DNA from 3 places in the Paenibacillus sp. NMA1017 genome. Region 1 is predicted to be linked to each of the others. Evidence: riboswitches for the same ligand, from Rfam matches in the RefSeq annotation. Region 1 holds a riboswitch; each other region holds the start of a gene.
The links. Region 1 has a riboswitch for glycine ahead of AC5ELV_RS15585 (alanine/glycine:cation symporter family protein). Riboswitches for the same ligand answer to the same signal wherever they lie in the genome.

Region 1 (10,960 bases):
CGCCTTGCTAATGTCGCCAAGCAGGATGCTAATCCTGATGCATTATGGACGGAAACAATGGAACGAATCGAACGGGAATTACAGCGATAAAAAACAAAATTTAAAAAAGGCGTGTGGACAATATGCTGAGAGAAATCTGGAAGCACCGTGCCGTTTATGCTGCGATCTCGCCGTTTTATCTGCTGTTTGGCATCTTTGGACTGTTTCCGATTGGTTTTTCATTATACCTGGCGTTTCACAAATGGGACGGAATCGGAGACATGACCTACAACGGCTGGGGCAACTTTCGCTACCTTGTAACAGATCATGAATTTTGGCAGGCTGTAGGCAACACCTTTGTGATCTGGGTGTATGCAACGATTCCAATGCTATTCTTCGCACTGATTATTGCCTTTCTGCTTTATGCCCCTTTTGTGAAAATGCGCACCTTATGGCGTGTTGGATTCTTCCTGCCAAATGTGACGTCTATTGTGGCTGTTGCCATCATATTTGGTGCCTTATTTGCCAACAATTTCGGATTTCTCAACTATCTTCTGCAACTCTTGGGACTGCCCATGGTTCAATGGCTGAATGTGCCATGGGGTATCCAAATTGCCATTTCCTCAATGGTCGTATGGAGATGGATGGGCTATAACGCAATCATCTATCTGGCCGGACTCCAGAGTATTCCACATGTGCTGTATGAGGCCGCCAAAATAGACGGAGCAACCGGAGCACAAGCTTTTTTCCGCATCACTATCCCCATGCTGCGCCCAGTCATTCTGTTTACGGTCATTACGTCCACCATCGGCGGTATGCAGCTCTTCACCGAGCCACAGGTCCTGGTCGGTAATGACGGCGGTTCCGGGGCAAGTGGCATGACCATCGTTTTATACCTGTACCGCGAGTCGTTCATTAACAACTATTTTGGATATGGTGCAGCCGTCGGATGGGGCATGTTCCTCATCATTGCTCTATTCTCCATCATCAACTGGAAACTCGTCCAAGGTAAAAAATAACGATGGGAAGGAGCTAACAGCATGATGCAGACACGCGCAAAATCCTTGGTTTTATATGCCGGATTGTTGGTGGGAATCATTCTGTCGATGTTTCCATTTTACTGGCTGATCGTCATGGCAACCCGTACAACTTCAGACATCTACCGTTTTCCACCGCAATTGTGGTTTGGCAGCCACTTTTTGGATAACATAACGAGAGTATTACAGCAGATTAATTTTGCCGGAGCCTTTTTTAATACCCTTTTTGTAGCCGGTTCTGTTACCCTATTGGTTCTGTTTTTCGATTCACTGGCAGGTTTTGCATTCGCCAAGTTTGATTTTCCGGGCAAAAAAGTGCTATTTATCATTCTGCTAGCTACAATGATGGTCCCTTCACAACTTTCGCTTGTCCCCTCCTTTGTCATGATGGCCTCCTTTGGATGGGTAGGTACGTTCAAAGCGCTTATTATCCCGGGGATGGTAAATGCCTTCGGCATTTTCTGGATTCGTCAATATGCGGAAGAATCCATTCCCAAGGAGCTGCTGGATGCTGGACGGATGGACGGATGCAGCTTTTTTCGACTGTACTTGAATGTAGCACTGCCAATTCTACGTCCAGCGTTCGCTTTTCTCGGCGCGTTTACCTTTATAGGAGCCTGGAATGATTATTTATGGCCGCTAATCGTCTTAACGGATGAGCGTAAATTCACGCTCCAGATTGCACTGTCACAATTGAACGGGATTTACAATACGGATTATGCGATGGTCATTGCGGGCACCCTGCTTGCTGTACTGCCACTTATTATTTTGTTTCTTTTCATTAGCCGCCAGTTTATTTCCGATCTTGCCGCTGGAGCGGTCAAAGATTAGATTTACTTGAATTCCCTTATTCATTTCATGTATAATGGTCAATCGTCATTTCAAATAGCTTACATGATGAAGTCAGGTATCCAACAGGCAATCAGGATAAGCGGTTTACGATTTGAACATGAACTATGAACTGAGGGGTACTTTCCAGATGAACAAATTCACATATTATAACCCTACCAAATTAATTTTTGGAGACAATCAAATTGAAGAACTGCAGCAGGAGCTGTTGAATTACGGCAAAAATATTTTGCTGATATATGGAGGCGGAAGTGTCAAACGAAATGGTCTGTATGACCAGGTATTAAACGCGCTAGAGCCGCTACATCTCAACATTCATGAATTGTCGGGCGTAGAACCGAATCCGCGCTTGTCCACCGTTAAGAAGGGCATCGACATTTGCCGAAACGAAAAAATCGACTTCTTACTTGCAGTAGGCGGCGGAAGCGTTATTGATTGTACCAAAGCCATCGCAGCAGGGGCTGAATATGACGGCGATGTGTGGGATATTATCAACAAAAAGCACATGCCAACCCAGGCTCTGCCATTCGGTACCATCCTCACACTCGCCGCCACCGGTTCAGAAATGGATCCAGATTCTGTTATCACCAACTGGGAAACAAACGAAAAATACGTATGGGGCAGCGCGGTGACGCATCCGAAATTCTCCATTCTGGATCCAAAAAACACCTTCTCTGTGCCACGTGATCAGACGGTATATGGTATGGTGGATATGATGAGCCATGTGTTTGAACAGTATTTTCACAATGTTAAAAATACACCGTTGCAAGATCGCATGTGCTTTTCTGTGTTGCAAACCGTGATCGAAACTGCACCTAAGCTGCTGGGGGATTTGCACAACTACGAGCATCGTGAAACGATTTTATATGCCGGAACGATTGCTCTTAACGGAACACTGCAAATGGGCTACTTCGGGGACTGGGCTTCGCATACGATTGAACATGCATTATCTGCTGTATATGATATTCCTCATGCTGGTGGTCTGGCGATCCTGTTCCCCAACTGGATGAGACATACAGTGGATCAGGATGCTGCACGTATGAAGCGGCTGATGCTCAGCATGTTTGACTTAGACACCGTAGGTAAAACAGATAGAGAAATCGCCTTGGAAGGTATTGACCGTCTTAGTGCATTCTGGACAAGTCTCGGTGCCCCTTCCACCCTGGCCGATTACAATATTAATGATGAGCAACTGGAAAAAATCGCAAACATTGCAGCCCGTGAAATGGAATACGGAGGCTTCGGTAATTATAAAAAGCTGAATCAAGAAGATATTTTAGCAATTTTGCGCGCATCGTTATAACATTCAAAAGGGAGTGTCCTCAAGCCTATGATGGCTGAAGACACTCCCTTTTAGAATTTATAAATTAACCGTTTGCCCCTTTTCTTCTACTTGAATAGCTGCCCCTACACCGGCACCTGCAAGAATGCCCTTTTTCTTACTAGAATTCAGAGAATCCATATAGGTTCGGGTTTCTGCAACTACGATTCCCGATAAGCCAAGCAGTGCAATCAGGTTCGGGAAAGCCATCATTGCGTTAAAGATATCTGCCAGCAGCCAAATCGCATCCAGTTTAATGAACGCGCCCCCGGCAACCAGTAAGATGAATAGATAACGGTAAGGTTTAATCCACTTGACCCCAAGCAAATATTCAACACAACGTTCCCCGTAATAGTTCCAGCCGAGCATGGTGGTGAACGCGAACATAATCAGAATGATGGTGAGCAGCTCCGCCCCCAGCGGGAATGCACTGGAAAATGCTTGCTGAGTCATCAGGCCTGCATCGGTAGGCCCGCTCCACACACCGCTAACCAGCAGCGTCAACCCAGTCATCACACAAATAACCATCGTATCAATAAACACGCCTGTCATGGAAATTAGCCCTTGCTCCGCAGGCCATTTGGTTTTGGCAGCTGCGGCTGCAATCGGTGCGCTTCCCAATCCGGCCTCATTGGCAAAAATACCTCTGGCTACCCCACTTCGCATCGCCAGCATAATCGTAGCTCCGGCAAATCCGCCCGTTGCAGATGTAGTTGAAAATGCCGAATGAAGCACCAGCGCGATTGCGGCAGGAAGCTGGTCAGCAAACCGAATCAGTACGATGAGACAGATCAGTACGTACAAGCCTGTTTTAAAAGGAACGACCTTCGTCGATACCTTGGCAATGCTTTTAAGTCCTCCAATAGTAACAAGTCCTGTAAGGATCGCAATAATCAGTGCCGTTACAATGGGCGGAACGCCAAAGCTGTTTTCGGTCGAAGATACAATCGCTTTGACCTGCGGAAACGTTCCAATCCCGAACAACGCTACCAGCATGCCCGAAAAAGCAAACAGCATCGCCAGTGGTTTAAAACGGCGTCCAAGACCTTTCTCAATATAATACATCGGGCCGCCGGAAAATTGTCCATTCCGATCTTTCACCCGGTATTTTACCGCAAGTACACCTTCCGCATATTTCGTCGCCATCCCAAAAAAGGCTGCAACGACCATCCAGAACAAGGCACCCGGCCCGCCCAGCTTAATAGCTGTCGCTACGCCGACAATACTTCCTGTGCCAACTGTAGCCGCAAGCGCCGTACTTAAAGCCGCAAAACTACTTACATCCCCGCTGCCTTCATTCGGGGCCTTACCGATCAGCTTGATCGCCAGGGGCAGGCGGAATACCTGCAGCATCTTCAAACGTATGGTCAGCCACAACCCCGTTCCCATGACAAGAATGATGAGAGGCGCCCCCCATATCCAGCTACTAATCGCTTCTAACACATGTACCAAATTCATTTCAACCCGCTCCTCCAGCATATTAGAAAACAAAAAAGAGTCAAATCCGCTGATTCGACTCCTGGAGAGGTTAAAGGCACGAAAAAATACAACCATCTTGTGCAGATTTCCGCCTCTAATAGCTCATAAAAAAGCCTAGGGCATTCCCTGTCACAGGTTATTCGCGTCTCTGTCCTTTTGCCTGAGAGTTTAAGCAGATGTTCTCTGCGGTGCACCTTCGGCGCCCAATTAAGGGTCTCTCCAGAGTTCTGTCCGTTTACGGTCCCCGCTTGTTGCTGTAATCAGCCTAAGCACCTGAGAGTTTTGCCCCTTCGGTCGGAACTTTCGTTCCATCTCCCGCAAACATCAACCAGACATATGAAATTTTTATTCATTATACAGAAAACTTTCAGCTTATTACAAGTGAAAAGTTTGTGAAGCCCTTTGAAATATTATTGTGTCTATCAAAAAAGCGGGTACAGCAGATTGCATCTTAGGATGTCCTCTGCTATACCCGCCCGAGATGATATGGAATTACAATTCTTCACCATTGGTTGCTATCACATTTTTATACCAGTTAAAAGAGTCCTTTTTGGAGCGTTTGAGCGTTCCGTTACCGTCATCATCCAGATCAACGTAAATAAATCCGTAGCGCTTGGACATTTCGGAAGTAGACATGCTCACAAGGTCGATAGGGCCCCAACTGGTGTAACCAATCAGATCAACACCGTCGGCAATCGCTTCCTTCATTTGGGCAATATGCTGACGCAAGTAATCAATACGATATGTGTCATGCACCGAGCCGTCTTCTTCTACCTTATCATAAGCACCTAGGCCATTTTCCACGATGAACAGCGGCTTTTGATAGCGGTCATAAAACGTATTCAGCGTAACACGCAGGCCGATCGGATCGATCTGCCATCCCCAGTCGGAGGACTGCAGATACGGATTTTTCACGCCGCCAATCAGGTTTCCTGCTGCTTTCTCGCCTTCTGGACCTGCAGATACGGTCAAGGTCATATAGTAGCTGAATGAGATAAAATCGACCGTGTTATTTTTCAAAATTTCGGCATCGCCGGGCTCTGTGTGTATCACAATATTATTTTCTTCAAAATAACGGTTCATGTAGTTGGAATATTCCCCACGAGCATGCACATCCGTAAAGAACAGGTTCATTTGATTTTCATGCTGGGCTTTCAGTATATCCTCTGGGTTACACGTATGTGGATAGCTTTCAATACGTGCCAGCATACAGCCGATCTGAGCGCCCGGGATGATCTCATGTCCTCGTTTGGTCGCCAGTGCACTAGCTACAAATTGATGATGCAATGCTTGATATATCGCTTGTTGTTTGTTTTCTACACGGTCAATAACCACACCGCCACCGGTAAATGGGCTCATGGTCATTACATTGATTTCATTAAAGGTCAGCCAGTATTTCACTTTATCTTTATAGCGTGTAAACACCGTTTCGGCATAATTGACGTAATGCTGTATGACTTCGCGTCCCAGCCAGCCATTATACTTCTGAGTCAGACCTAGCGGTGTTTCATAATGTGACAATGTTACCAAGGGCTCAATATTATACTTGCGCAACTCATCAAATACATTGTCGTAGAATTGCAATCCTGCTTCATTCGGCTCGGCATCATACCCATTCGGGAAAATCCGCGCCCAGTGAATGGACATACGAAATACCTTAAAGCCCATTTCAGCGAACAATGCAATATCTTCTTTGTAGTGGTGGTAAAAGTCCACACCTTCACGTTTTGGAAAACGGGCATTGACTTTGCCTGCCAAAATGTCTTCGAGTCGCTCGGACGAAATCTCTATAGCGTGATCGTTCTTACGTTCCGCTTTGGGTACATAGGCAATCATGTCCGCACTGGACAATCCTTTTCCATCTACGTCAAAAGCACCTTCCAATTGGTTGGCTGCAGTTGCCCCGCCCCACAAGAAGTTTTTCGGAAATCCTTTTAGCGCCTTCGTCATGGTATAAGAACCTCTTTCCATATTTAAGATTTTTACTTTGGCCAAGTAATCCCATCAAGTGCTGCAAATGTGAATCAATACCTAACGGTAACCGTTCTCCTTTGAAATGCATTGACGGATGCTTTAAAATAAACGTAATGCCTTCATAAGCATCCTAATCGTTGAAACGCGTTTCATGTCAAGTATTTTTTTCTTATGTGAGGAGAAGCACCATGTCGAATCTTGATCAAATTGCAAAACTGGCGGGCTTTTCCAAAGCTACGGTATCCAGAGTATTAAATCAGTCCCCCCATGTCAGTCACGAAACAAGAACTAAGATTTTGAAAATCATGCAGGAATTAGATTATGTTCCTAATCGGAATGCCATTTCTCTATCCAAGGGTCAGACGCTTCAGATCGGTATCATTACTTCAACTATTAATGAAATTGTTCTCGCTTTTCTGGACAGCTTTGTAGAAGTAGCGGGCCAATATGAATTTCAAACCATTATTTATACTTCAGGAGAAGACAAAAAGAAAGAGCTTCAAGCCTTTGAGGACTTAAAAAGAAAAAGAGTCGATGCGCTGGTCATCATTTCCTGTGTGAATGATACTAATTTTTTGAGTACCTATTGCAAATATGGCCCGATCGTGTCGTGGCAACGAATGGAGCATACCGATATTCGCTCCGTTGCTATGGATCAGTATGAAGGATATATGTTAGCGCTCAAGCATTTGATACAAAAAGGCTATACTCGCATAGCCAATGCTTTTGGCCGTCCGAGCAGCATCAATACCCATAGCAGACAACGAGCCTATGAACAGATCATGAGTGAGCACAATCTGCCAGTGTTGCAACACTGGAATCACTCTTCTATTTATAATATCCGTGATGGCGAACAGGTCGTAAGGGATTTGTTACAGCGTCGGAACGAATTCCCAGAGGCTATTTTATGTGCTAACGATTATGTAGCAGTGGGCATTCTCTGTGAAGCACGCAGACAACGGCTGAATGTACCGGGGGATCTGGCGATTGTTGGTTTCGATAACACGGAGCTGGCGCATACATTGGGGATTACAACGATTCAAAATCCTATCATGGCTCAAGCACAAAATGCCTTTTTCATGCTTTCCCCTCAGCTGATTGGACGCCAAATGGAGCTTCATTCGTTAGAATACAGTCTCATTGAACGTACGACCACGTAAGGTAACGATGTACTTGCAAATTAGGCAAAAGGGCCTTGATATGAAATATTTTTTGTCGAAACAGAATAAAATATGTTGAAATCGCTTTTTTTTGTGCTACAATAGCACTATATCGAAGGATTGTGACCGGTGATGCGGGCAATGCCTGAGTTCAATTGAGTGCTATTGCTAACAATAGTATTGAATTGTGCTTAGGCATTTTTTATTGGTAAAGGATGGGAGGGGGAACTTCAATGATTATTGAGAAGGTGCTCAATAACAACGTCCTATTGACTAAAAACGATAAAGGCAAAGAGGTCATCGTGATGGGAAGAGGTATTTCCTTCAAAAAGGTGGCTGGCGATCAAGTCGATGATGATAAAATAGATAAGATTTTCATGTTAAATGAAAACGAGTTCACGGCCAAACTAACCGAGCTGCTGAACGATATTCCTGTATCTCATCTGGAGGTCGTGAATGAAATTGTAACCCATGCAGCAGAAGTGCTGGATACAGAGTTAAGTGATAATATTTATTTAACATTGACCGACCATATTCATTTTGCCATACAACGGCAAGAAAAAGGACTGGCACTCCAAAACGCGATGCTGTATGAAATTAAACGCTTTTACAAAAAAGAATTTGCAGTTGGACTGGATGCTCTCCAAAAAATTGAAAATACGCTCGGAGTAAAATTGGGCGAAGATGAAGCGGGATTTATTGCATTGCATATGGTGAATGCACGAATCGACGGTAACGAAATGAAATCTACGCTGAAAATGACTGAGATCGTCCAACATATCTTGAACATTATTACGTACCATTACGGGATTGTGCTGGATGAGTCTTCTTTTAGCTATTCGAGATTTTTGACACATTTGCAATATTTTGCGATGCGAGTGATTCGCAAAGAAGTCATTCACAGTGGCGAAGAATTTTTGTACAACCAGGTGAAGCAGACGTATACCGAAGCTTTTGCTTGTGCCCAAAAGATCAATGAGTATCTGGAAAAAACATACGATCAATATTTAAGCAAGGATGAATACGTATATCTAACTATCCATATTCATCGGGTAACTGAGCGTAATAACATATAAGACTAACAACTTCATACCCCTCATCGTTCATGGATTGTGACTGGTAAGGCAGGCAAAACCTAAACTGATGGTGAAATCGACGTTCCTCTATAGGAGAGAGTGCGTAGTTTTCACCACGAGTTTAGGTTTTTCTTGTTTACGAGTTTAAAAAGATGCACGCCGGCGCATCTTAGCAACAGATGTAAACAGTAAACCCTATCAGTAGCAAGAATAACCCATAAGGAGTTCTGAATATGAGTGATAAAGAACTATCTAAAAAAATAGTGACCCTCGTTGGTGGCGAAGAGAATGTCAATTCGGTATTCCATTGCGCTACACGCTTGAGATTTAAATTAAATGATCGTACCAAAGCAGACAAAGCCGCACTGGAGGCAACCCCTGGTGTCATTACAGTAGTGGAAAGCAGCGGCCAGTTTCAAGTGGTCATCGGCAACAATGTAGGTCAAGTGTTTGAGCATATGATGGCAGAAACGAATTTGCAGGATGCAGACAATCCTAATGCCAAAAAGGAAGAATCTTCAGAAAAAACGAATTTCCTTGGCAAAGCGGTCGATATCATTTCCAGCATTTTCTCTCCTCTCTTGGGCGCTCTAGCCGGAGCAGGTTTGCTCAAAGGGATTTTGGCATTAATTTTGTCGCTTCATTGGATTAATGATAAAAGCGGTACGTATATGATCCTAAACGCAGCTTCGGACAGCGTATTTTATTTCCTTCCGGTATTTCTAGCTGTTACATCGTCCCGTAAATTTAAGACAAACACCTTTGTATCGGTGGCAATCGCCGGAGCTCTGGTCTATCCAGCAGTTATAGCGGCGGTAAGTAACCCAGAAAGATTGGCGTTCCTAGGTATTCCAATTATTCTGATTAATTATAGTTCTAGTGTCATTCCCATTATTCTGGCGGTCTGGGTACAGTCCTATGTAGAGCGCTGGTTCAATTCCTTTATCCATCAATCGGTTAAAAACATTATCGTACCGATGCTTTCACTACTGGTCGTTATTCCGTTAACATTCCTTGCCTTTGGTCCAATAGGTAACCTGATCAGTCAAGGCCTGGCAAACGGTTTTACATGGGTATACAACTTAAGTCCATTAATCGCCGGGGCTGTGGCTGGTGCATTCTGGCAAGTGTTTGTTATTTTCGGTGTACATTGGGGCTTCGTTCCGGTCATGCTGTCGAATATTGCAACATTGGGTTATGACACGATGCTTCCAATGCTTACAGCTGCCGTACTTTCTCAAGCAGGTGCGACACTGGGGGTATTCCTGAAATCACGGAATACTCAAATGAAGGCTTTGGCTGGTTCCTCTACACTGGCAGCTGTATTCGGGATTACTGAACCAACGATTTATGGTGTAACTTTAAAATTGAAAAAGCCTTTCATTTATGCTTGTATTTCCGGTGGTATTGGGGGCGCTATTATCGCTTCTGGCGGAGCGACTGCAAAATCCTTCTCCCTGCCTAGTTTACTGGCGCTGCCAACATATTTTGGAGCTGGATTCTTGTGGGTAGTCATCGGTTTACTCGTTGCCTTTGTACTCGCAGTTGTGTTGGTTATGGTTTTAGGCTTTGATGATCCAAAAGAAGAAACTGCAAAAACAGAAGCTGCACCTATAAAGAAAGAAGTGGCAATCGAGAAAGAAATTCTCGTAAGCCCACTGCAAGGTAAAGTGTTGCCTTTGGAACAATCTTCTGATGTAGCTTTTGCTTCAGGTGCTATGGGGAAAGGAATCCTCATTGATCCTACAGAAGGTGTGCTGACATCTCCTGTCAATGGAACGATTACGACCGTATTCCCGACCGGACATGCCATCGGTATTACTTCCAATGACGGAGCAGAAATTCTGATTCACGTTGGTGTGAATACAGTGAAGCTGAAAGGACAATTCTTTGACAAGCGCGTCAAGGAAGGCGATGTGGTTAAGCAAGGACAACTGTTGCTTGAATTTGATATCGAGCAAATTAAGGCGGCAGGCTATACTACGGCTACACCAATTATCGTAACAAATTCCGCTCAATACCTGGATGTGTTGAACACAATGGAAACTGAAGTGAAGCGTGAGGATTACTTGTTGACTGTTGTGG
Region 2 (10,960 bases), on a different contig from region 1:
ATCAATGGATGATACACCGACCACACGCAGCATTTCGGTTTGATCCTGTTCAGTCATAGGGAGATAACGATGCTGCTTCATAGGTTCTGGCTCCTTTCGAAAAGCAAAATTTAATCGTAAATGAGCTAATAAAAAGCGTGAGATGGAGAAACCCGGAAGTTCATATATGACATGTATGCTTTATGGAAATGAAGAGAGTTTAAAATCAGCGTGGGCGTTTATAAAAGGGTGCTGCCACCACCTCGGCACGTAGGCGTTTGCCACGAATCTCAACCTCCAACGGTGTGGAGAGGGTGCTAAAACGACTGTCCACCAAGGCGAGGCCCAAATTACGCTTCAAGGTGGGCGACTGAGTCCCCGTTGTGACCTCACCGATGTGTTGACCTTCTGCGAATACCGGATAATGGGCGCGTGGGATACCGCGGTCCATCATTTCCAGCCCGATCAATTTACGAGGAATCCCTTGTTCTTTTTGACGCTGAAGTGCTTCTCTACCGATAAAATCTCCTTTATTCAGCTTGACGAAGAAACCCAGACCGGCTTCGAGTGGTGAAATCGTGGCAGATAACTCCTGTCCGTACAGCGGCAACCGAGCCTCAAAGCGTAGTGTATCCCGGGCACCAAGTCCAGCGGGAACCAGCCCATACGACTCACCGGAACGAAGCAAACCCTCCCATACGGCTGGTGCTTCCGCAGCAGGTACATAAAATTCAAAACCGTCTTCGCCCGTATATCCGGTTCGTGAGACGAGAGCTTTTGCTCCGAACAATGGCACGTCCTCATGGAAGCGGAAAGATGCCAGATTCGTAATATCCGTATCTGCCACGGCTGCGGCAATACGTGCTGCTTCCGGTCCCTGCAACGCCAGCAATGCTATCGCATCAGACACATTCTCCATGTGAACGGATGCAGGTACATGACGAAGTAACCAATCCCAATCCTTATCAATGTTAGAGGCGTTCACAACGAGCATGTAGCGCTCCGGTCCTTTGCAGTAAACAAGCAGGTCGTCTACTACACCTCCATCGGGGTAACAAAGGAGTGAATATTGTGCCTGACCTGGTTCCAACTGGCTGACATCATTCGTGGTCACCCTTTGTAGAAAAGCCTCGGCCTCTTTGCCTTCAACCAAAAACTCACCCATATGCGATACATCGAATAAACCCGCACGTTGCCGGACGGCCTCATGCTCCTTTTGAATGCCGCTAAACTGAACGGGGAGCTCCCAGCCGCCAAAGTCAATACAACGAACCCCAGACTGCGTCCCGTAGGACAAATATAGCGGTGTTCTTCGCAAATTAGTCATTTTTCCACTCCTATCCGGTGTGATCGGCTAAACAAAAAAGACAGGCCGAAAAAGACGTATAGACGGCAGTCTACACTCTTTTTTCAGCTCTGTCCTTGATACCAGAAAGTTACCCCGGTATGTACCGGGTTTCCCCTTGGGTGATCCGCTCCAATAGCGAATGCTCTCCAGAGATGCGTCCGGCAGAGGTCCTTTTGCCTGAGAGATTCACCTGCAATGCAGGTTTACTCCTTCGGCGCTACCTTCGGGATCAACGGTATATTACCTGGCTTTGCAGATAATAACTTGATCCGATTCGCGTGCACAACTGTCTCACAAGCGGCAACAGCTATGCGAATCTTTTTGGCAGTCTCTCCCTCCGCGTTCATCCGCGTTTGCAGTTGTCGGGGTGTTTCCCAAAGCATTTGCTATAAACCATTAATACGCAAATTCATTCAAAATGTCAATAAAAATGTCATCAAAAACAATAGAAAAAACATTTAATATATAAATAAGGATATGTAAGCGTTTGTTATAAGCCATTATATTTTTATATAGTACGCTATATGAGGTGATATGAAGTATTTTTGTTAGTATTATTGACATGAGTGTTCTTGTTGTCATAATCTTAATCTGTCTAATACAGGTGAGCAAAAGCGATTTTATTCATATGGAAGTGAGGGGAACAGGATGGGTGAAGTAAAGCAGCAACTTTGGTATACAGACGAACATGAGTGGGTTCAGCGGACAGAGAATGGAACGGTGCGGATTGGTATTACAGACTTTGCACAGCATCAACTGGGTGATATTGTTTTTGTAGAATTACCTGAGGCGGGAGTAACGATTGAGCAGGGAGCGGAGATCGGTACGATTGAATCGGTGAAGACGGTATCCGACCTTTTTGCTCCGGTGACGGGAACCATATTAAAAGTGAATGAAGCGCTGAAAAGTACGCCTGAGCTAGTGAATGAATCTCCCTATGAAAAAGGTTGGATGATCGAAGTAGAGATGGATAAAGATGTGGAGGAAGCATTGGGCAAGCTACTGTCTGCGGATCAGTATGAGCAGTTGATTTCGGAGTAATAAATGGAGCAATGCAGCATGAAATAACAGCGTGTTATTCGGATGTTATATTGATTTTTAATTGAAAAAGAGCATCGTTAGTTTGCTCGATTTTTGTATAAAATGGTCGCTATGATTTGACGTAGCGGCTATTTTTTTGTCTTTTTTTGAAAACGTAATTACGTGTTTTATTCTGATGTAGAGGGTTGTCCCCATATAAGAATCATACATAATCCAGCACGGTTTTTCGACTAATTTCTATAGCTATAGGTCATATTAAGAAGAATTATGCAGGTATAATACCTTCCCGGATAATTTAAATTTAAATGTTGTCATCAACATTCATGACGAAAGTACGTTTTCATTTCGTTGATGAAGACAGCGCTGTCATTTAGTATGAATTTTAAGAAAAGGTAGTGATGCTTACCTACAAGGAGGATTTGAATATGAGTACATTGGACGCAAAGTCAAGTTCAAAAGGAGGCACTCGTGTCGCCGTACAGCGTTTTGGCCGTTTTCTTAGCGGTATGGTTATGCCCAATATGGGAGCCTTTATTGCGTGGGGGTTGATTACGGCACTCTTTATTCCGACCGGATGGTTCCCGAACGAGGGTTTTGCACAATTGGTTGACCCGATGAAAAATTATTTGTTGCCGCTGCTGATCGGTTATACAGGGGGCACGATGATTCACGGACAGCGTGGCGGTGTGATCGGTGCCATTATGACGATGGGTGTCATAGTGGGGGCCGATATCCCGATGTTCCTAGGCGCGATGGTAGCTGGTCCGCTGGCTGCGTGGATATTGAAGAAGTTCGACAAGGCCATTGAAGGCAAAGTCAGATCAGGCTTTGAAATGCTGGTCAATAATTTTTCGGCCGGGATTATCGGTGCCATTCTAGCACTGCTTGCCCATGTGGCGATCGGCCCGGTTGTACAAATGATCAGTCAAGTGTTGTCGGCAGGGGTACAGTTCCTCGTGAACGCAGGGCTATTGCCGCTTGTCAACCTCATTATTGAGCCCGGAAAAGTATTGTTTCTAAACAACGCGCTGAATCACGGAGTATTAAGTCCGATTGCGTTGGAGGAAGCTGCAAGAACAGGGAAATCCGTACTGTTCATGCTTGAATCGAATCCTGGGCCGGGGCTCGGTATTTTGCTGGCCTACTGTCTGTTCGGTAAAGGTTCTGCGAAGTCGTCGGCTCCTGGAGCGGTCATTATTCATTTTTTCGGCGGGATTCATGAAATTTATTTCCCTTATATTTTGATGAAGCCGATTCTGATTCTTGCAGCTATAGCTGGGGGCGTTGTGGGGACCTTCTGTTTCATGTTGACAGGTGCCGGACTGGTTGCTGCTCCTTCACCGGGCAGCATCATCGCCTATTTTCTAATGACGCCAAAAGGCGGATATTTGCCAATGCTGAGCGGGGTAATCGCTGCTGCGGTCGTATCCTTTGCTGTAGCCGCAGTGTTACTCAAGACTGGTAAGCAACAAGAAGAGGGGCTGGAGGAAGCTGCATCCCGCCTGCAAGATATGAAAAATCAAAGCAAGAGTGCAAGTGCTAACGCCACTGTAATGGAAGATAACCACGAGTCTGATCGTGCTGCCGAGATTGTCGCAGATCGAACACTCAAGGATAAATCCGAAGTGAACAAGATTGTCTTTTCCTGTGATGCAGGTATGGGTTCAAGTGCTATGGGAGCCTCAATTTTACGCAAAAAAATGAAGCAGGCGGGTGTAGGCGTGACAGTTACGAATACGGCAATCAGTGAAATTCCACAGGATGCGGATATTGTCATTACGCAAAAAACGTTGACAGACCGGGCTAAAACAGTAGCTCCGAATGCTGAGCACATTTCCATTGACAATTTTCTGAAGAGCCCTGAATACGAAGCGCTGGTTGAACGTCTGCAATCCGATTCTTAATCCCCGTCGTAGTCAGGCAGACTGTATGCAGTGTACGTCTCCTGCTGGAGGGATGAGCTTGGGAAGGAACGGTATGCGCTTATGAATATTACGAAACGACAACGTGACATCGTGGAATATCTTCTGGAGCAGTCCAAAGAGGTTACGGCCGGGGAAATTGCCACGAAGATCAATGTCAGCACAAGGACGGTTCATCGGGAACTGGGCGCAGTCGAGCATTGGCTGGCAGCTCATGAGGTGAAGCTGGAGAAAAAGTCAGGGATCGGTATTGGTATAGATGCTGACCCAGCTCAGCTTGCATGCCTGCGAAAGCAATTGTTGCATACGAAGTCAGACGAATATTCGGCTGAGGAGAGAAAGATCGTGGTTCTCTGCATGCTGCTGGATACACGGGAGCCGATCAAGCTGCTGGCGCTGGCTTCAGATCTGAAAGTCACGGTAACTACGGTCAGTCATGATCTGGACGAATTGCAAGGCTGGATTGGCGAACGTGGACTCATGCTTGTGCGCAGACGGGGGTACGGGGTCGAGATTACAGGGCGGGAGACAGACAAAAGACGGGCGATTTCCGAGCTGGCTCTCGAATATTTGGATGAATCCGATCTGTTTTCAGCCCGCGAAGAACTTCGTCCTGTAACCCGTGTTGCCGACAAGTTGCTGGAGATGATTGGCAGAGATAACCTGCTGATCGTGGAAAAGGCCCTCTGGCAACCCCATGAAAAATGGCTGGAAAACATGGTCGAAAGCAAGTATATGGAGCTGCTGATTCAAATTTGTGTTTCGCTGGCACGCCTACGACTCGGGTATGTTATGGATTCTCTTCTCTCGTATTTAAAAACAGATTCGGATGAAAATATCATGCTTCGCACAGCTATGGTGGAACGCATATGCACGGAGTTGTCAGAGGCGCTGGATATTGAATTTCCGGAGCCGGAACGATCTTATCTCAGGCTGCTGTTTCGTGATGCCGAGGATCACTCTACCCGACTACTACCGTTGGATGATCTTGTACTGTTGGAGTCGGTTCATGAGTTGATTCGCCGTGTGGAGGAAGAGACAGGCACACCATTGGAAGAGGACCGTGTTCTGCGTGAAGGACTGATTGCTCATATGGCTCCGGTATTCAAACGTTTGAAGGAAGGCAGGCCAATTCGTAACCCTCTCCTTCAGCAAATCCGCAAGGATTACAGCAGCTTATTCGAATCAGTGAAAAAGGCAGCGGCGAGCATGACAGAAATGAAAGTGCCTGATGAAGAGATCGGATTTCTCGTCATGCATTTCGGCGCTTCGCTGGAGCGGCTGCGACAATTACGGCGGGAGGTGCGGGCCATTGTAGTCTGCACGAGCGGCATTGGATCATCCAGACTTCTGGCAACAAGGCTCGCCAAAGAGCTGCCACAGATCAAAATTGTGGATAGGGCTTCATGGTACGAGGCGGCGCGGATTCCCAAGGAGGATTATGATCTGATCATTTCGACAGTAGAGCTACCGCTTGAACCAGATCGGTATCTTAAGATCAGCCCGCTGCTGACAGAAGAGGAGAGTGACCGTCTGCGTCATTTCATCCAGCATATTACACTCCATGATCTCAATGATCATCAGCAGGAACAGGCTGTTCTGCCCGGCCAGGACATGGAGTGGCTTACCGGTCTACGGAAAAGTCTCGAGGAAATTGTACACATTGTACAGCAATTTCAAGTGTATTCGCTGGAAAATCAGGGGATGGATATGGCGGCGACCGTAGAGGCGATATGCATGTTGGAGGCGGGGCGGGGGAATGTTACAGAGCCTTCTGCGGTTGCTGCACAGCTCATGGAAAGAGAGCGCCAAGGTAGTCAGGTGATTTCTGATACCTCCATTGCTTTAGTTCATACGCGCAGCCACTATATTCGCAAGCCTTCGCTTACCTTGTATAAGCTGGCAGAGCCGCTGTTGGCGGATACAGGCGAACAGGTAGAATGCGTGCTGCTCATGTTGGGACCTCGTGAGCTGCCGAGAGAAAGCTTGGAGGTATTGAGCGAGATTAGTGCATTACTCTTGCAGGAAGACATGGTTACGCTACTGGAACACGGTAGCAGGGATCATATTGTCAATTATATATCGAGTGAGCTGGCTGAATTTTTCCACAGTAAATTAGGGACAGGGAGGAACCTACCGTGAGTATTATGACGATAGACAAAGTAAAAATGAACGCAACCGCCAAAGACAAATATGAGGCGATTCGTATGGCTGGACAAATCCTGCTGGATGCAGGGCATATTTCAAGTGAGTACATTGACAAGATGCTGGAACGCGAGGAGATCGTGTCCACCTATATCGGGAACGGGCTGGCTATTCCACATGGCACCAAGGAATCCAAGATGCTTATTCAATCCACAGGCATCTCCATCGTTCAGTTCCCGCAAGGCATAGATTTTGGGGAAGAAAAAGCATACATGGTGATCGGCATTGCAGCACAAGGTGGCGATCATATGGAGATTTTGACGAGTATCGCTGTGGTGTGTGCGGAGGAAGAAAATATGGATATACTTCGCAACGCGGTGACCCCACAGGAAATTATAGATCTGTTCGAAAGTGAGCTGGAGCTATGAGAGCCGTCCACTTTGGAGCAGGAAATATCGGTCGCGGCTTTATCGGATTGATTCTGTCGCGTGCAGGCTATGAGGTTGTCTTTTCAGATGTTAACGACACCCTTGTATCCGAGTTACGTCGTCGTAAACAATACACCGTAGAGTTAGCCAATGATACAAAGGATACGGAGCTGGTCACGAATGTGACGGCAATTGACGGCAAGGATGCAGCGGCTGTAGCCGATGCAGTAGACCACGCTGAACTCGTAACGACCGCAGTAGGTGTCAGCATCCTCAAGCACATTGCAGCAGGCATTGCGGAGGGAATCAAGCGGCGGGTAGAGCGAGGAGCAAGGCCGCTGCATGTGATTGCCTGTGAAAATGCAATCGGAGGCAGCGCACAACTGAAAGAGCATGTTTTTGCGCTATTGGATGAGGCGACCCGTGCCAAGGCTGAGGCTGCGGTGTATTTTCCAAATGCTGCTGTAGACCGGATTGTGCCGATCCAGCACCACGAGGACCCGCTACATGTGCAGGTAGAACCATTTTACGAGTGGGTTGTGGATCGTTCGCAAATGGCACCTGAGCATGAAGAAATCGAAGGTATCCTGTACGTGCAGGATCTAGAGCCTTATATTGAACGAAAGCTGTTCACGGTGAATACGGGGCATTGCGTGGCAGCCTATCTTGGTTATACTGCAGGTTATGCTACCATTCAGGAGGCCATGAAGGATAGCAAGGTGGTGGATTCGATACAAGGGTCGCTGGAGGAAACGGGAGCGGTGCTTGTGAAGCGCTTCGGTTTGGATCAAGGGGAGCATAGGAAGTACATCTCTAAAATTTTGGATCGCTTCCGCAACCCTAATCTAATAGACGATGTTACTCGGGTCGGACGTTCGCCGTTGCGCAAGCTGTCTCCCAATGATCGTCTTGTACGTCCCGCGCTGCAAGCGCAGGAGTATGGCATCCCGACGGATCATCTGGCGTTAGGAATGGCTGCTGCCTGCAAATTTGATATTACGGAAGACCCCGAGGCAGTCGAGCTTCAGCAGGTGATTCGTAGCGAAGGACTGGGTGTGGCGCTGACGCGTTATACTTCCATAACCGCAGATCATCCGTTACATCGGCAGATATTGGAGCAATATGATATTATAAATTCATAAAACAACGTATAATTAACATCAACTTTCGATAATCCTCTTGAAGACAAAGCATCCACATCAACACTAACGTGTTCTGTAGAGATGTGATTCAAGAGGATTTTTATATGCGTGATTTACATCACATAACAACCTGCTTAAATTGTTTATATTGATAATGATTATCATTATCTATAAAATGAAATCATTACTATTATAACTATTAGGGAGGATTATAGTGAAACCGATCTATATTACCTTAGGGTTTTTATTTTTGGCGCTTGGAGTTATTGGTGTAGTGCTTCCGTTGCTACCGACTACACCGTTTCTGCTGCTAGCGACCTTTTTCTTTATGCGGGGGTCCGAAAGGATTCACCAATGGTTTTCGAATACCTCTCTGTACCAAAAGCATCTAGAGAGTTTTGTTCAAACTAGGTCGTTGAAGCTGTCTACGAAAATCACGACATTGGGCTTAGCCTCAGCGATGCTGATTACAGGTTTTATTTTCACCCCTAATGTGTGGGGCAAAGCGCTCATCGTCTTGGTCATCCTTTTTAAATATTATTACTTTATATTCCGAATCGGAACAGTGAGAAACGCTGCAGCAGAAATAACGCCATCATCTTCACCTGCACCTACTCCAAAAAAAAGATCTAAAATGGTCGACAGCCGTCTGCTCAGCCTAGTGGAACATTCTCGGAAATATATCGTGTTGGGTGTGCTAGTGCAGTGGATCGGTCTTTTGGGGAGTATAGCCGCTGTGTTGTCTATGGCCTTTGTTATGCAGCAGGCATGGGAAGGACAAGTGACTCGTAAGCTGATTCTATCTATGACGGTCATTGTTATTGCTGCTATTGCAGTTCGCTGCCTGAGCAATTATGCAGCCAGTATGTTATCCTATCGGGCTTCGGTAAATGCTAAAAAAACGCTGCGCTCGCAAATTTACGGCAAGTTGCTGAAGATGGGACCCGCATATACAGATCATACCTCCACCTCGGGGGTTATTCAGGTTGCTGTAGAAGGGGTCGAGCAGCTTGAAACCTATTTCGGTAGATACATGCCTCAGCTATTTTACAGTCTGCTTGCCCCCGTAACGTTGTTCATCACCCTCTCTTTTGTCAGCTTCAAAGCAGCCATTATACTATTGATCTGCGTTCCCTTAATTCCAGTGTCGATCATTGTCATTATGAGGATGGCTAAAAAGCTGTTTCGGAAATATTGGGGCAGTTATGTCAACCTGGGCCACAGCTTTTTAGAGAATGTACAAGGTCTGACTACGCTCAAAATGTACGGAACAGACCAGGATAAACATCAGGAAATGAACACAGCAGCTGAGGATTTTCGCAAAATGACGATGAAAGTGCTGACTATGCAGCTTAACTCCGTGGCTATTATGGATCTTATCGCATTTGGTGGTGCCGCTGCGGGTGTACTAGTCGCGGTAAGCGAATATTCTTCAGGCCATATTGGCTTGGCGGGAGCAATCATCATTGTTTTGCTGTCGGCAGAATTTTTCATTCCTCTACGTTTGTTGGGTTCTTATTTTCATATCGCCATGAACGGAATGGCAGCAAGTGACAAAATATTCCAGATGTTGAGTACAGAGGATCTTATACAAGGACAAAAAAGCATAGAAACCACAGATATTCGACTGGAACAGGTGAGTTTCGCCTACGACGAAAGAGATACCTTACGAAATATATCCATGGATATTCCCCAGGGCAGCTTGGTATCCATTGTTGGGGAATCAGGCTCTGGTAAAAGTACGGTAGCCGGATTGGTCGTTGGGCATCACGAGGGGTATCGAGGAAGCCTGATGATTGGAGGAACCGAGCTTACCGATATTTCGGAAGAAAGCCGCATGCGTCACATGACCTGGATCGGTTTTAACAGCTATATTTTTAAAGGTACAGTGGAATCAAATTTAAAAATGGGCAATGAGCTCGCGGATGAGCAACAAATGCTGGAAGCTTTGCGACAAGTGAAGCTGTATGATTTTATCCTCTCAGAAGGAGGACTGGAAGCAGAATTGGAAGAGCAGGGAGCGAATCTGTCAGGAGGACAGCGCCAACGGCTAGCACTAGCCAGAGCATTGCTGCATGATAGTCGTGTGTACATTTTTGACGAAGCCACCTCTAACATTGACAGTGAAAGTGAGGAAGGCATTATGGAGGTTATACATGCGCTGGCAGGTCAAAAAACAGTGATTCTTATCTCTCACAGACTGGAAAATGTAGTTCAATCTGACTGTATCTATGTGCTGCAAAACGGTTTGGTGGCAGAATCCGGAACGCATCATGAGCTGTTGAGCCAGCAGGGACATTATGCAGAGATGTATCTCAGTCAACACCGGGTAGAGCAGTTTGTAAAAGGAGGGGCTGTACATGCGTAGACACGGATTACGGATCATGGGCCAATTATTAGTATTGGCGGGACCTCTTTTACCTGTGCTGCTCATAACGATTGTTACAGGAGTGCTTGGTTTTGTTTGTGCTATTGGCATTATAGTGTTTGGAGCCCTAGCTCTGCTTACAGCAATGGGCATCACGACAGGCTACACCATGTCGTTTTTGCTGACGGCGATCGTGGTTTGTGCCGTACTGCGCGGCGTATTCCGTTATGGCGAGCAAATGAGTGGTCATTATCTCGCTTTCAAGCTACTGGCTGTACTGCGTGATAAGGTCCTTCAAGCTCTGCGAAGACTCGCTCCAGCCAAATTGGAAGGTAAGGACAAGGGGAATCTGATCTCACTCATTACAAGTGATATTGAGCTACTGGAAGTATTTTATGCGCATACGATAGCGCCTGTTATGATCGGCATCATCACTTCGCTGCTCATGGTATTTTTTATTGGTTCTTATGAGCCTCTATTAGGCTGGCTTGCTGCGCTTGCTTACCTAACTGTCGGTTTATTTATTCCCTTACTCACGTCACGTATGGGCAAACGTCAGGGGATGGAATACCGAAGCAGCTTTGGCA
Region 3 (10,960 bases), on a different contig from region 1:
GGAATGGGAGAAAAAGTTGAGCCAAATGCTTCGCTAAATATTTTTAAAAATAAATAAAAATTAAAGGAGTGCTGACAGATGCATATTTGTCCCCGTTGTGAATCTAATCGTTCGGAGGTTGTTACCCGCTCGCCAGTTAAAGGCACCTGGGAGGTCTTATTGTGTCCTGTATGCCTGTTCACATGGCGTACCTCAGAACCGGATAGCATTACGGATCCAGCAAAGTATAAATCGGCGTTCAAGGTAAACCCCCGAGATATTCCGAATGCTGCTCATGTTCCTCCTATTCCAGAGCGGATATAGGGTCGTTCGTAAGTAGCCGTAAATTATGGTACTTTGAAGTTATAGGCCAAATGTAAAGGGGATTATACTTCATGCAGACACCAAGGATCGGCAAGGAACTGTTCACGCTACTGGACGGCAAGGGACTGGAGAACAAGCAGCATGAAGCAATGATGCTGCTGACGGTCACGGAAGATCAGTGGCCGCACATAGCGATGATTAGTGTGGGCGAGGTTGTAGCGCTGGACGAGGGGAATTTGCGTCTGGCCCTATGGCCGGGTACGACTACGACAGGCAACATGATCCGTACTGGGAAGGCGACGCTTGCGGTGTTTACTGGGGGGAAGGCGCATTATGTGCGGTTGTCGCTGGAACATCTGCCTGCTTTGCCCGGAGCCAAGCATGTACGTGAGCGATTTGCGGCTCATGTTTTTGCAGCCAGAGAAGATTCGGCCCAATATGCGGATATCTTGACAGGTGTCACGGTCCGTCTCAAGGAACCGGAATCGGTGCTCCATCGTTGGAAGGAAACGGTGGCTGAGCTGTTAATGTAAAGCCATCTGATTATGACAAATAATCTATGTATTTACCAAGTTTACCGTTAAAATAAATGCGGGGAATAAGCGCTTACAAGGGATCGCGCTAAGCTTGTTGGAACAGGAAATTAGAGCGCGAGGGGAGGCTTGTTTCTTTGAAGGAAAAATAGGAGGGATGAATATGTCTCGTTTTGACAAGGTAGATCAGCTATTGAAACATTTCTTAGCAAATGGGCCGGCAGGTTGCGGTTGTGCCATTGCCCAGAATGGTAAAGTGTTGTATGAAGGGTATCATGGATATGCTGATCTGGAAGCCCGAAAACCAATCACTGAGGATACAGTGTATCGCTTGTTTTCCATGACAAAGGTTGTTGTCTGTGCGGCTGCACTTATGCTGTACGAACGTGGGCAATTTTTGTTGAATGAGCCTTTGTATGAATATCTTCCCGAATATCGTAATGCGCATGTATTCAAAACCGCTCCTAATGGATACACCTACGTGGATAAGGCGGAGAAACCCATTTTAATTAAGCATATATTCAATATGAGTATGGGTCTTCCTTACGCTTCCGAGTCTTCAGAAACAGGAAAAGCTATGCAGAAGGCGATTGCAGGATTAAAGGAAAAGCAGGGGAAATATGACCTGCGCACAGAAATTAAAGCGCTTTCTGAAGTTCCACTTGCGTTTGAGCCGGGAACACGCTGGTTATACGGATATGGACATGACCTTGTTGCAGGTCTTATTGAAGTAATTTCAGGTAAATCATTAGGGCAATTCCTAAAGGATGAAATATTTGATCCGCTTGGAATGAACAATACAGGTTACCGATATCGTGGAGATATTGAATCGCGGATGGCTTCCATGTATCAACGGATAGACACCGGAAAACTTGAGAAAATAGAGGGTTTCTTGGATGAATATCATCAGCCCGATGCTATATATGAAAGTGGAGGCGCAGGTCTGTATTCGACAGTTAAGGAGTACCTCACATTTTCACAAATGATGTCAAATGGCGGCACGGTAAACGGTGTGAACTTATTGGGTAGAAAAACCATTGATTTAATGCGTACAAATCATCTGAATACAGCTCAACTATCGGATTTCACCAATTCATACCATACAGGTTATGGCTATGGACTTGGTGTGCGCACGTTAATGGATAAAGCAGCTGGGCATGCAAACAGCTCGATTGGAGAATTTGGCTGGACGGGAATGGCAGGCACCTGGATTTCTATAGATCCAAGCGAACAATTCTCCGTCGTTTATATGCATCAGCTGGCCCCTAGTATGGAGGAATACCATCATTTGAGAGTTCGCGCAGCAGCTTATAGCTGTTTGTAAATGCGAGCTTGTGGATCTGTTGAGAAAAAACTCTTCACTATGCCTCTGAAGCTACACAAATTGTAATGTCTAATCTTTATCAGAAACGATCTAGTTAATAAGGACCAAATTTCCTTCGAAGCCTAAACTATTCTTTTCCATATGACGACATAAAACGTAGGTGTAAGGATTTTGCGAAATCCTTAATTTAAGTTTTGAAATGGGAGGGAATTAGATTTTGAAGAATAGATGGTCCGGTTTTCTGACGTTGGTCATCCTGATCTCAAGTTTTACATCATATGCAGGGTTTGCATTTGCTGCGGATGCGGTGCTTTCCAAGATTGTCCTTTCCTCTAACGAGGTAACTTTGCAACAGGGAGATACGGCTGCGTTGACGGCTACTGCTGTTTTTAGCGATGGGACAACCTCGAATGTAACCGTAAGCACGGATTGGAAAAGTGATAATACAGCTATTGCTACTGTGTATAATGGTACAGTTTCGGCCAAGGCTGAAGGGGAAGCCACCGTGGTTGCGACCTATAAAGAGAAGGTGCAATCGGTTCAGGTACATGTAACGAAAAAGGTTAAGGCGCTGACATCCAGTGTACAAAGCCTGAACTTGCGTTCAAGCGGTACAGGACAGGTTGATTTGACAGCGACATACAGTGATAACACAACAGCTCAGGTTTCGGGTGATGCTACCTGGACCTCGGATAATCAAAAGGTAGCCACAGTAGTAAACGGATTGGTTACCGCTCAGGGAGCAGGTACAGCCAATATTAAGGCCGTATATGGTCAACAGACCGTAACCATTGCTGTGCAGGTGGAGCAGGTTAAACGTCTCGATGTCAGTTCATCAGAGGTTTCTCTTTTACTGAAGGATACCGAGAAGGTTAAACTGACGGCGACGTTCCCTGATGGATCGGTACAGGACGTGACAGAGTCCGCTGAGTGGAGCTCCAGCAATGCAGCTGTGGCGGATGTACTGAAAGGTACCATTACCGGCTATAGCGCGGGAAAGGCGACAATTACAGGTAAATATGGCACGATGTCCGCTACAATTTCGGTGGATGTCGATCAAACGAATAAGCTGAAAGCCAGCGAATCCAATATTTTTCTCCGTCTGGATGAATCTAAAAAAATACAAGTTTCTGCCGTTTACCCGGATGGGACGGTAACGGATATCACAGATAAGGCTACTTGGACATCAAGCGATGAGAAGATTGCGACTGTGAATAAGGGAACGATTATGGCCATTGGAGCGGGTTCGGCTACGGTGACAGCTAAGTATGGAGATAAGACCGTTTCGATCAAGACAGATGTCGAAACCTCCAGATATCTGGATTTGAGTGAGGACAAGCTGAGCCTGAATGCTAAGGAATCCAAAAAGCTCAAGCTGACCGCAACGTATGTAACAGGTACGGAAGAAGATATCACAAGTAAGGCAGAGTGGAAGTCCAGCAATGAAGATATCGCTTTTGTCAGTGCGGGAGAAGTCACAGGTTATAAAACAGGTGAGGCTACGATCACCGCTTCTTATGGTGGCAAAACAGTTACAGCTACAGTTTCCGTAAATGTACCCGGTGATCTGTCTCTGTCCTCCAAAACGGCAACGATTGATATTGATGAGGACTATACTGCAACTTTGACGGCTACTTATGCGGATGGGCGTAAGGAAGATGTAACACAGGATGCAGAATGGGCTTCAAGCGCGGAAGATATTGCCTCTGTGTCCAAAGGAACGATTACGGGTAAATCCGCTGGTAAAGCGGTTATTACAGCGACCTATAATGGCAAAAAACTGACGATTAACGTACAAGTAGGCCTTGTAGACCGTCTGGAAACAGACTCGCGCGTAATTGCGCTTGGTGCTCAGGAAACGAAGCAGCTGAAAGTAACAGGCGTTAAGAGTGGCGGTACAAAAACAGATGTAACCAAGGACGCCACCTGGACAACTAGTAATGTAAAAGTGGTTGAAGTTAGCGAAGGTTTGATCAAAGCAAATGGTAGCGGTAAGGCAACTGTGACTGCTTCATATGGCAAGCAAAACATTACGTTTACGGTAGAAGTGGACGTAGCGCAAAAGATTGAAGCGGATGCAATCGCGCTATCGCTCAAATCTGGAGATCAAAAAACCATCGCGATTGTGGTTAAATCGAGTGATGGTAAAGAAAAGGACGTTACGACCCAAGCTGAATGGAAAACGTCTAATTATAAGGTAGCCACTGTTAAAAAGGGTCAGGTTACCGCGGTTAGCTACGGTAAAGCTAACATTCAGGCGAAGTTTGGCGGGAAGATAATCAGCGTACCTGTAGACGTTGATACGCTTAAATATTTGCAAACAGACGAAGTCGCATTGAATTTGAAGGCAGGACAGTTGGCTAAGGTAACGGCTACAGCCACGTATAAGGATGAGTCGGAGAAGGATGTTTCCAAACCGGCTGTCTGGTCCTCGTCCAGAATTATTGTTGCGACCGTCAAAGACGGTAACATTAAGGCACAGGGCAAGGGCAAAGCAGTAATTACTGTGAAATATGCAGGTAAAATGACGAAGGTACAGGTGACCGTTCAGTAAAAAAGAGAGCAAGCATACGTCCAAGGACGATATGCTTGCTCTTTTATTTTAAGGAGGCTACCGCTTATAAATTATGACTTATCCTTCTTGGTCGGTGTGTTGCGTGTAAGTGATTCGGTCAAACGCTTGCCAGTCGGCGTCTGGGCCAACCCGCCTTTGGCGGTCTCGCGATGCTTCGACGGCATCGCACTGCCGACTTCAAGCATTACGTCAATGACTTCGTCAGACGGAATAGCGCTGCGCACACCCGCCAAAGCCATGTCCGCTGCGGCAAGCGCAGTCACGGCTCCCAGCCCGTTGCGCACAATGCACGGGATCTCCACGAGTCCGGCGACGGGGTCGCAAATCAGGCCGAGCGTGTTCTTAAGAGCGAGGCCCACGGCGTGAACAGCCTGTTCAGGCGTACCACCGCGCAGCTCGACCATAGCGCCAGCGGCCATCCCGATAGCTGAGCCAATCTCAGCCTGACAGCCTCCCTCCGCGCCAGAAATGAAGGAGTTGTTGGCGATCACGTAGCCAATGGCTCCAGCGGCGAACAGGCCGTTCACCATATGCTCATCATCCCAGCCGAACCGCTCCTGTGCACTGATGAACACACCAGGGATAACCCCACATGAGCCTGCGGTAGGCGTGGCGACAATGCGCCCCATGGACGCATTAACCTCCGACACGGAGAGCGCATAAGCCATGGCGAGGGCGGAGGCATCACCGGAGCAGGTTTCCCCTGACCGCAGATACTCGGCCAGACGCTTGCCGTCGCCGCCCGTCAATCCACTGCGGGATACGGTGTCTTGTGTCTGACCGCGATGAACGGCTTCCTTCATGACTTCATAATAATCAGACATTTGGCGGAAGATTTCTTCCTCCGTTGTATTCGTCTCTTGTACCTGCTCTTGAATCATCAAACGGCCAATCGTGGTGGATTCTTCAGCGCATAAAGCGCTGATTTCATGCAGATGGCTAAACCTCATCGGATTCAGCTCCTTTTTTCAAATTAATCATCTTAATTTCATACATATGAGGTAAAGAACGCAGTTCTGCAATCAGTTCAGCTGGAGCAGAACTGTCCGTTTCAATGGCGGTGAGTGCTTCACCATCCCGGCCTTTGCGATCTACGTGCATATAGGCAATGTTAATGTGGGCCGCGCCTAGCGCTGAAGTTATCGCGCCCAATGTACCGGGCTTATCCGAGTGGAGAAGCACCAGCGTAGGCAGCTCTCCGGTCAGATTGACCCGGAATTCGTTGAGCTGTTGGACATGGATGCTGCCGCCGCCGATGGAGGAGCCCAGCAGTGTGCGCTGATCCTCGCCCTTCCACAACTCGAAACGGACGGTGTTCGGATGAGGCGCGGGTAGTCCGCTGACGGCGAATTCCACGGCCATCCCGGCTTGCTCTGCCCATTGCTCGGCATCGGGAATCCGGTGATCGTCCGTATCGTAATTAAGCAGCCCTGCGATGAGCGCCAGGTCTGTACCGTGTCCTTTATACGTGTCGGCAAAGGAGCCGTACAATGTCATGCGGGCACGGTCAGGCTGCGCCCCAAGCCAGTGCCGTGCAACGCGTGCGAGCCGAACCGCGCCTGCGGTGTGTGAACTGGAAGGTCCGGTCATGGCCGGACCGATAATGGAAAATACATCTTTGAAACGCATGGTGTGGCCCCCTGTATGTTCTAATACCATACTATATGGTATTTCCGCGTCTTTGCGCGGTTATGACGGTTGCTAATGCTGACGCACAATGTGAGCACAAAAAAGGACAGGATAAGGAAGTTTCCCTTATCTCTGTCCTCGTTACCTGAGAGTTTCGTGCGGTGTACTTACCGCCTTACCCCTTGGGTGGCTTGCGCTCTCTCCAGAGTTGCGTCAGATGACGATACATGGACCTGAGAGATTATCCGCCAGCCGGGTGCTGGCGTCTTGCTCCTTCGGTGCCGCCAGAGTGTAGGCTCCCTGGACAGACTCTCCCGTCATCTTCATTCGCGTATACCGTTCTACATGTCTTTCTTAGCGTAATGTATGCCGTGCTCGGTGTCAATCACAGGGTTCAATTTTTACATAAACGAGGATTTTGCAAAAACCCAATAAGCGACTTCCAATGAACAATATATAGATCGAAATGGCCTAGTTCGTCTAGATATTGCGCTTTGGAGCGACTGGAATCGAATTTTGCAAAATCCTGAAACAGGTGCGTTTCCAATAAAAAAGATTAAAATTTACATAATTATGGATAAAACCAGGAAGGAATTAGAAGATTGGCAGCTAATCTGATAAAGGACAAGTATATTTATGGAAATCATAGGAGGGATATTGACGTATGGTAAAAGGCTCACGGTTCACAGGTTCACGCTTAAAAGGGATGCTGCATCTAGCAGCAATCGTATCAATGCTGATCGGGATCTTCGTTCCATTCGGTCAGGTCAAGGCAGAGGGAGCATTGACAGTAGCCGAAGCACTTCAGCGCCAAAGCAGTGGAGGTACGGTGACGGTGGAAGGTTACATCGTCGGACATGCTACCGGATCGAAAACGGCTAACTTTTCTTCTCCGTTTGTGAATGATTTTAACGTACTGATTGCCGACCAGGCTAATGAACGTAGCACTTCTAATCTATTGGATGTACAGCTGACATCCGCGTACAGAGGGCAATTTGGGCTGTCAGGCCATCCTGAGCTGATCGGCAGCAAAATTCGTGTGACGGGTATACTTGGCGCCTACAATAATTTTGGTGGAGTGAAAAGCCCGAGCGCTGTTGAACTGGTGAACGGAAGCGAACCGGGGGAACCTGGTAATCCGGGCGAACCTGAACCTGGCAACCCGGGTCAACCTGGTACTACACTGCCGGATGGAAAAGGCAAAAAGGTGCTGTTCGATAATACGCACGCACAGACCGCTGGTGCAGCAGATTGGGTCATTGAAGGCGCCTTCTCCGACTTTGCCAATGGACTGCGTAATGTAGGCTTTACGGTAGACCAATTGAATCGTCCCATTCCTTTTACTTATGGAGAGCAGGCCATAACATATGACAAGCTGCGCCAATATGATGTGTTCATCATCGGTGAAGCGAATGTTGCCTTTAAGGCATCCGAGCAGGCTGCCCTGCTGCAATACGTGAATAACGGGGGGAGCGTCTTCTTCATCTCCGATCATTATAATGCGGACCGTAACAAAAACCGTTGGGATTCCTCCGAGGTTATGAATGGCTACCGTCGTGGAGCCTATACTAATCCGGCCAAAGGCATGACTGCAGAAGAAGCTGCATCACCGGCGATGCAAGGATTAACAAGCTCCGATTGGCTGGCGACCAACTTTGGCGTTCGTTTCCGTTACAATGCACTGGGCGACGTGAATGCTACCGACATTGTAGCCGCAGATCAATCTTTCGGCATTACCAAGGGTGTGCGCTCGATTGCAATGCATGCAGGATCTACGCTGGCTATTATTGATCCTACCAAGGCTAAAGGCATTGCTTATATCCCTTCAGGCACGAAAAAATGGGGTAATGCGGTAGACCAGGGAGTTTATAACGGCGGGGGCCGTGCGGAAGGACCTTATGCCGCTATCTCCAAGATGGGTCAAGGCAAAGCAGCGTTCATCGGTGATTCTTCCCCTGTAGAAGATGCTACACCGAAATATGTGCGTGAAGAAAACGGACAGTCGAAGAAGACATATGATGGTTTCAAAGAAGTGGATGATTCCACCTTCCTGGTACAAACGGTCCAATGGCTTGCATGGAAGCAGGACTACACGAAATTGTCTGATGTGGCAGGTTTGACTCTGGATCAACCAACGAAGCTTCTGCCATTCGAGGAGCCTGCGGCTTCCACGGAACCGCAGCCTGAGCCTTGGTCTGCTCCGGCAGCAGGCTACAAATGGTACGATCCTAGAACGTTCAAGTCTGGCTCCTATGGAGCAGCTTCATAATTATCGCCAGAAGCTCAATGTGAGTTGGTATTGGTTAGTCGTTTGATCCCTGCAGAGGGATCAGGCGACTTTTTTTGTGATGAAAATTAACCTATGGTTGGTTATTTCATTACATTTTGTGCCAGAAAGGCCGCGCTGCTGCTGGATCATTGATTTTTTAAATGATGTTGATAGCATAATCTTAATTGATATATCCATATACTGGTGATAGGATGTATTCAAATTATTCCGACAAAAACGGTATGTAATGTTCATGAAAGGTTTTAAACATCAAGCATGGTGAGAATAAGCGGGACAAGACCATGGAGAATGGAGGAAGCGCGCATTGAATACCGAACCCGTGTTGGAAATTAAAGGATTATCCGTATCTTTTCGCATCAAGGATCAATATCACCCCGCAGTCGACCATCTGGATCTGACGGTCAACCCCAATGAAGTGCTGGCTGTAGTCGGAGAATCCGGCTGTGGCAAAAGTGCGCTGGCACTTTCGATCGCACAACTGCATGACATGGAACGCACGCGTGTAGAGGGAGAGGTCCTTTTTAAAGGCACGAACCTGAACCGTCTTTCTTCAGGGCAAATGAATAAAATCCGCGGAGCAGGCATTGGCATGATCTTTCAGGACCCGCTGACAGCACTTAATCCATTGATGAGCATTGGCAAGCAGATTGAGGAAAATCTTGATTATCATACGTCACTATCTACGAAGCAAAAAAGGGAACGTGTGCTGGAGCTGCTGGAAAGTGTAGATATACCGAATCCTGTGCGTGTGTATGAGCAGTATCCGCATGAACTATCAGGAGGGATGCGGCAGCGTGTGATGATCGCGATTGCCATAGCTTGCCGACCTTCTCTTATTATTGCAGATGAGCCGACTACTGCGCTCGATGTAACGATCCAATCGCAAATTCTCGACTTGCTCAAACAGCTTCAACAGGAGACCGGGAGCGGAATTATCCTGATTACGCACGATCTTGGTGTTGTGGCAGAAGTAGCCGACCGCGTGGTGGTCATGTATGCCGGAGAAATCGTGGAGAGCGCTGATGTTTTTGAATTATTCAGGCATCCACAGCATCCGTATACGCGTTCTTTGCTTGCTTCTATGCCGGGATCGCATACCAAGGGGGAATCACTACATGTCATCGGCGGCATTGTTCCCTCATTACAAGATATCCCCCGCAATAGCTGCCGCTTTGCTCCGCGTATTCCCTGGATTCAGCAGAGAGTGCATGAAGACCATCCCCAATTAAATGAAATTTCACCTGGACACTGGGTCCGTTGTACATGTTACCAGCATTTTCATTTTGAAGACGAGGCAAAGGGGGAGGCTGCCCATGGCACTACTGGAGTTAAATGATTTGAGGGTCCACTATCCGGTACGTGGTGGTTTCTTCCAGCGTGTTATCGATCAGGTGAAAGCAGTGGATGGCGTGTCGATCAGCATTGAGGCAGGCCAAACATACGGGCTGGTGGGAGAATCCGGCTGCGGAAAGACGACGACAGGCAGGACGATCATCGGTCTAAATAAGCTGACAAGCGGACGGATTCTGTTTAAAGGAAAGGACTTTGCAGCTCTGAGCCGTAACAATCGCCATCCACTGCGTAGAGACATCCAGATGATTTTTCAGGACCCATACTCTTCGCTCAACCCGCGTAAGCGCGTATTGGATGTCATTGCTGAACCGCTGCGAAATTTTGAAAGGCTAAGCAGTGAGGAAGAACGAAGGAAAGTACAGACGTTGCTGGAAAAGGTCGGCTTGAACGCCGATGCAGCCTACAAATATCCGCATGAATTTTCCGGGGGGCAACGGCAGCGGATCGGGATCGCGCGTGCGCTGACATTAAACCCCAAGCTGATCATTGCTGATGAGCCGGTGTCGGCACTGGACGTTTCCGTGCAGGCACAGGTGCTTAATTTTATGAAGGATGTGCAACGGGAATTTAATTTGACGTATTTGTTCATCAGTCATGACTTGGGTATTATCCGCCATATGTGCGACCAAATCGGTATTATGTACCGGGGCCGTCTAGTGGAGCAGGGGAGCGAGCAAGACATTTATGAGCGTCCACAGCATCTGTATACCCAACGCCTCATTGCAACCATTCCCAATATTGATCCTACAAAAAGGCTGGAAAATGCTCGAAAAAGGCGAATGCTTTTATCCTCCTACAAAACAGAGCTACCCAAACATCTAGACGCGAGTGGAAAGCCGTTTGCACTAAAATCAGTAAGTCCATCCCATCAAGTCGCGCTACCATAAGGGGGTACGGAATATGTGGAAATTTACACTGCGTCGGCTGCTGGTTATGATCCCTCAACTTTTTGC

Region 2: another riboswitch for glycine. It lies ahead of gcvT (glycine cleavage system aminomethyltransferase GcvT); the one in region 1 lies ahead of AC5ELV_RS15585 (alanine/glycine:cation symporter family protein).
Region 3: another riboswitch for glycine. It lies ahead of sdaAB (L-serine ammonia-lyase, iron-sulfur-dependent subunit beta); the one in region 1 lies ahead of AC5ELV_RS15585 (alanine/glycine:cation symporter family protein).

The regions. Positions count from the first base shown of each region.
Region 1 covers NZ_JBZXYR010000005.1:284,173-295,132, reverse strand. Annotated here, with positions in the region: gene AC5ELV_RS15605 (ABC transporter substrate-binding protein) at 1-90, shown strand, start outside; gene AC5ELV_RS15600 (carbohydrate ABC transporter permease) at 123-998, shown strand; gene AC5ELV_RS15595 (carbohydrate ABC transporter permease) at 1,020-1,847, shown strand; gene AC5ELV_RS15590 (iron-containing alcohol dehydrogenase) at 1,996-3,168, shown strand; gene AC5ELV_RS15585 (alanine/glycine:cation symporter family protein) at 3,226-4,644, opposite strand; glycine riboswitch at 4,804-4,898, opposite strand; glycine riboswitch at 4,917-4,993, opposite strand; gene AC5ELV_RS15580 (glycoside hydrolase family 1 protein) at 5,158-6,615, opposite strand; gene AC5ELV_RS15575 (LacI family DNA-binding transcriptional regulator) at 6,828-7,799, shown strand; gene licT (BglG family transcription antiterminator LicT) at 8,033-8,875, shown strand; gene AC5ELV_RS15565 (beta-glucoside-specific PTS transporter subunit IIABC) at 9,109-10,960, shown strand, end outside.
Region 2 covers NZ_JBZXYR010000004.1:324,773-335,732, reverse strand. Annotated here, with positions in the region: gene gcvPA (aminomethyl-transferring glycine dehydrogenase subunit GcvPA) at 1-81, opposite strand, end outside; gene gcvT (glycine cleavage system aminomethyltransferase GcvT) at 206-1,306, opposite strand; glycine riboswitch at 1,483-1,581, opposite strand; gene gcvH (glycine cleavage system protein GcvH) at 1,976-2,368, shown strand; gene AC5ELV_RS13615 (PTS mannitol transporter subunit IIBC) at 2,794-4,272, shown strand; gene AC5ELV_RS13610 (BglG family transcription antiterminator) at 4,354-6,432, shown strand; gene AC5ELV_RS13605 (PTS mannitol transporter subunit IIA) at 6,429-6,863, shown strand; gene AC5ELV_RS13600 (mannitol-1-phosphate 5-dehydrogenase) at 6,860-8,005, shown strand; gene AC5ELV_RS13595 (DUF454 family protein) at 8,220-10,373, shown strand; gene AC5ELV_RS13590 (amino acid ABC transporter ATP-binding/permease protein) at 10,366-10,960, shown strand, end outside.
Region 3 covers NZ_JBZXYR010000007.1:10,353-21,312, forward strand. Annotated here, with positions in the region: gene AC5ELV_RS17265 (non-oxidative hydroxyarylic acid decarboxylases subunit C) at 1-37, shown strand, start outside; gene AC5ELV_RS17270 (non-oxidative hydroxyarylic acid decarboxylases subunit D) at 79-303, shown strand; gene AC5ELV_RS17275 (pyridoxamine 5'-phosphate oxidase family protein) at 375-836, shown strand; gene AC5ELV_RS17280 (serine hydrolase domain-containing protein) at 1,000-2,160, shown strand; gene AC5ELV_RS17285 (Ig-like domain-containing protein) at 2,378-4,714, shown strand; gene sdaAA (L-serine ammonia-lyase, iron-sulfur-dependent, subunit alpha) at 4,786-5,685, opposite strand; gene sdaAB (L-serine ammonia-lyase, iron-sulfur-dependent subunit beta) at 5,675-6,364, opposite strand; glycine riboswitch at 6,576-6,691, opposite strand; gene AC5ELV_RS17300 (DUF6359 domain-containing protein) at 7,029-8,633, shown strand; gene AC5ELV_RS17305 (ABC transporter ATP-binding protein) at 8,959-9,990, shown strand; gene AC5ELV_RS17310 (ABC transporter ATP-binding protein) at 9,968-10,894, shown strand; gene opp4B (oligopeptide ABC transporter permease) at 10,908-10,960, shown strand, end outside.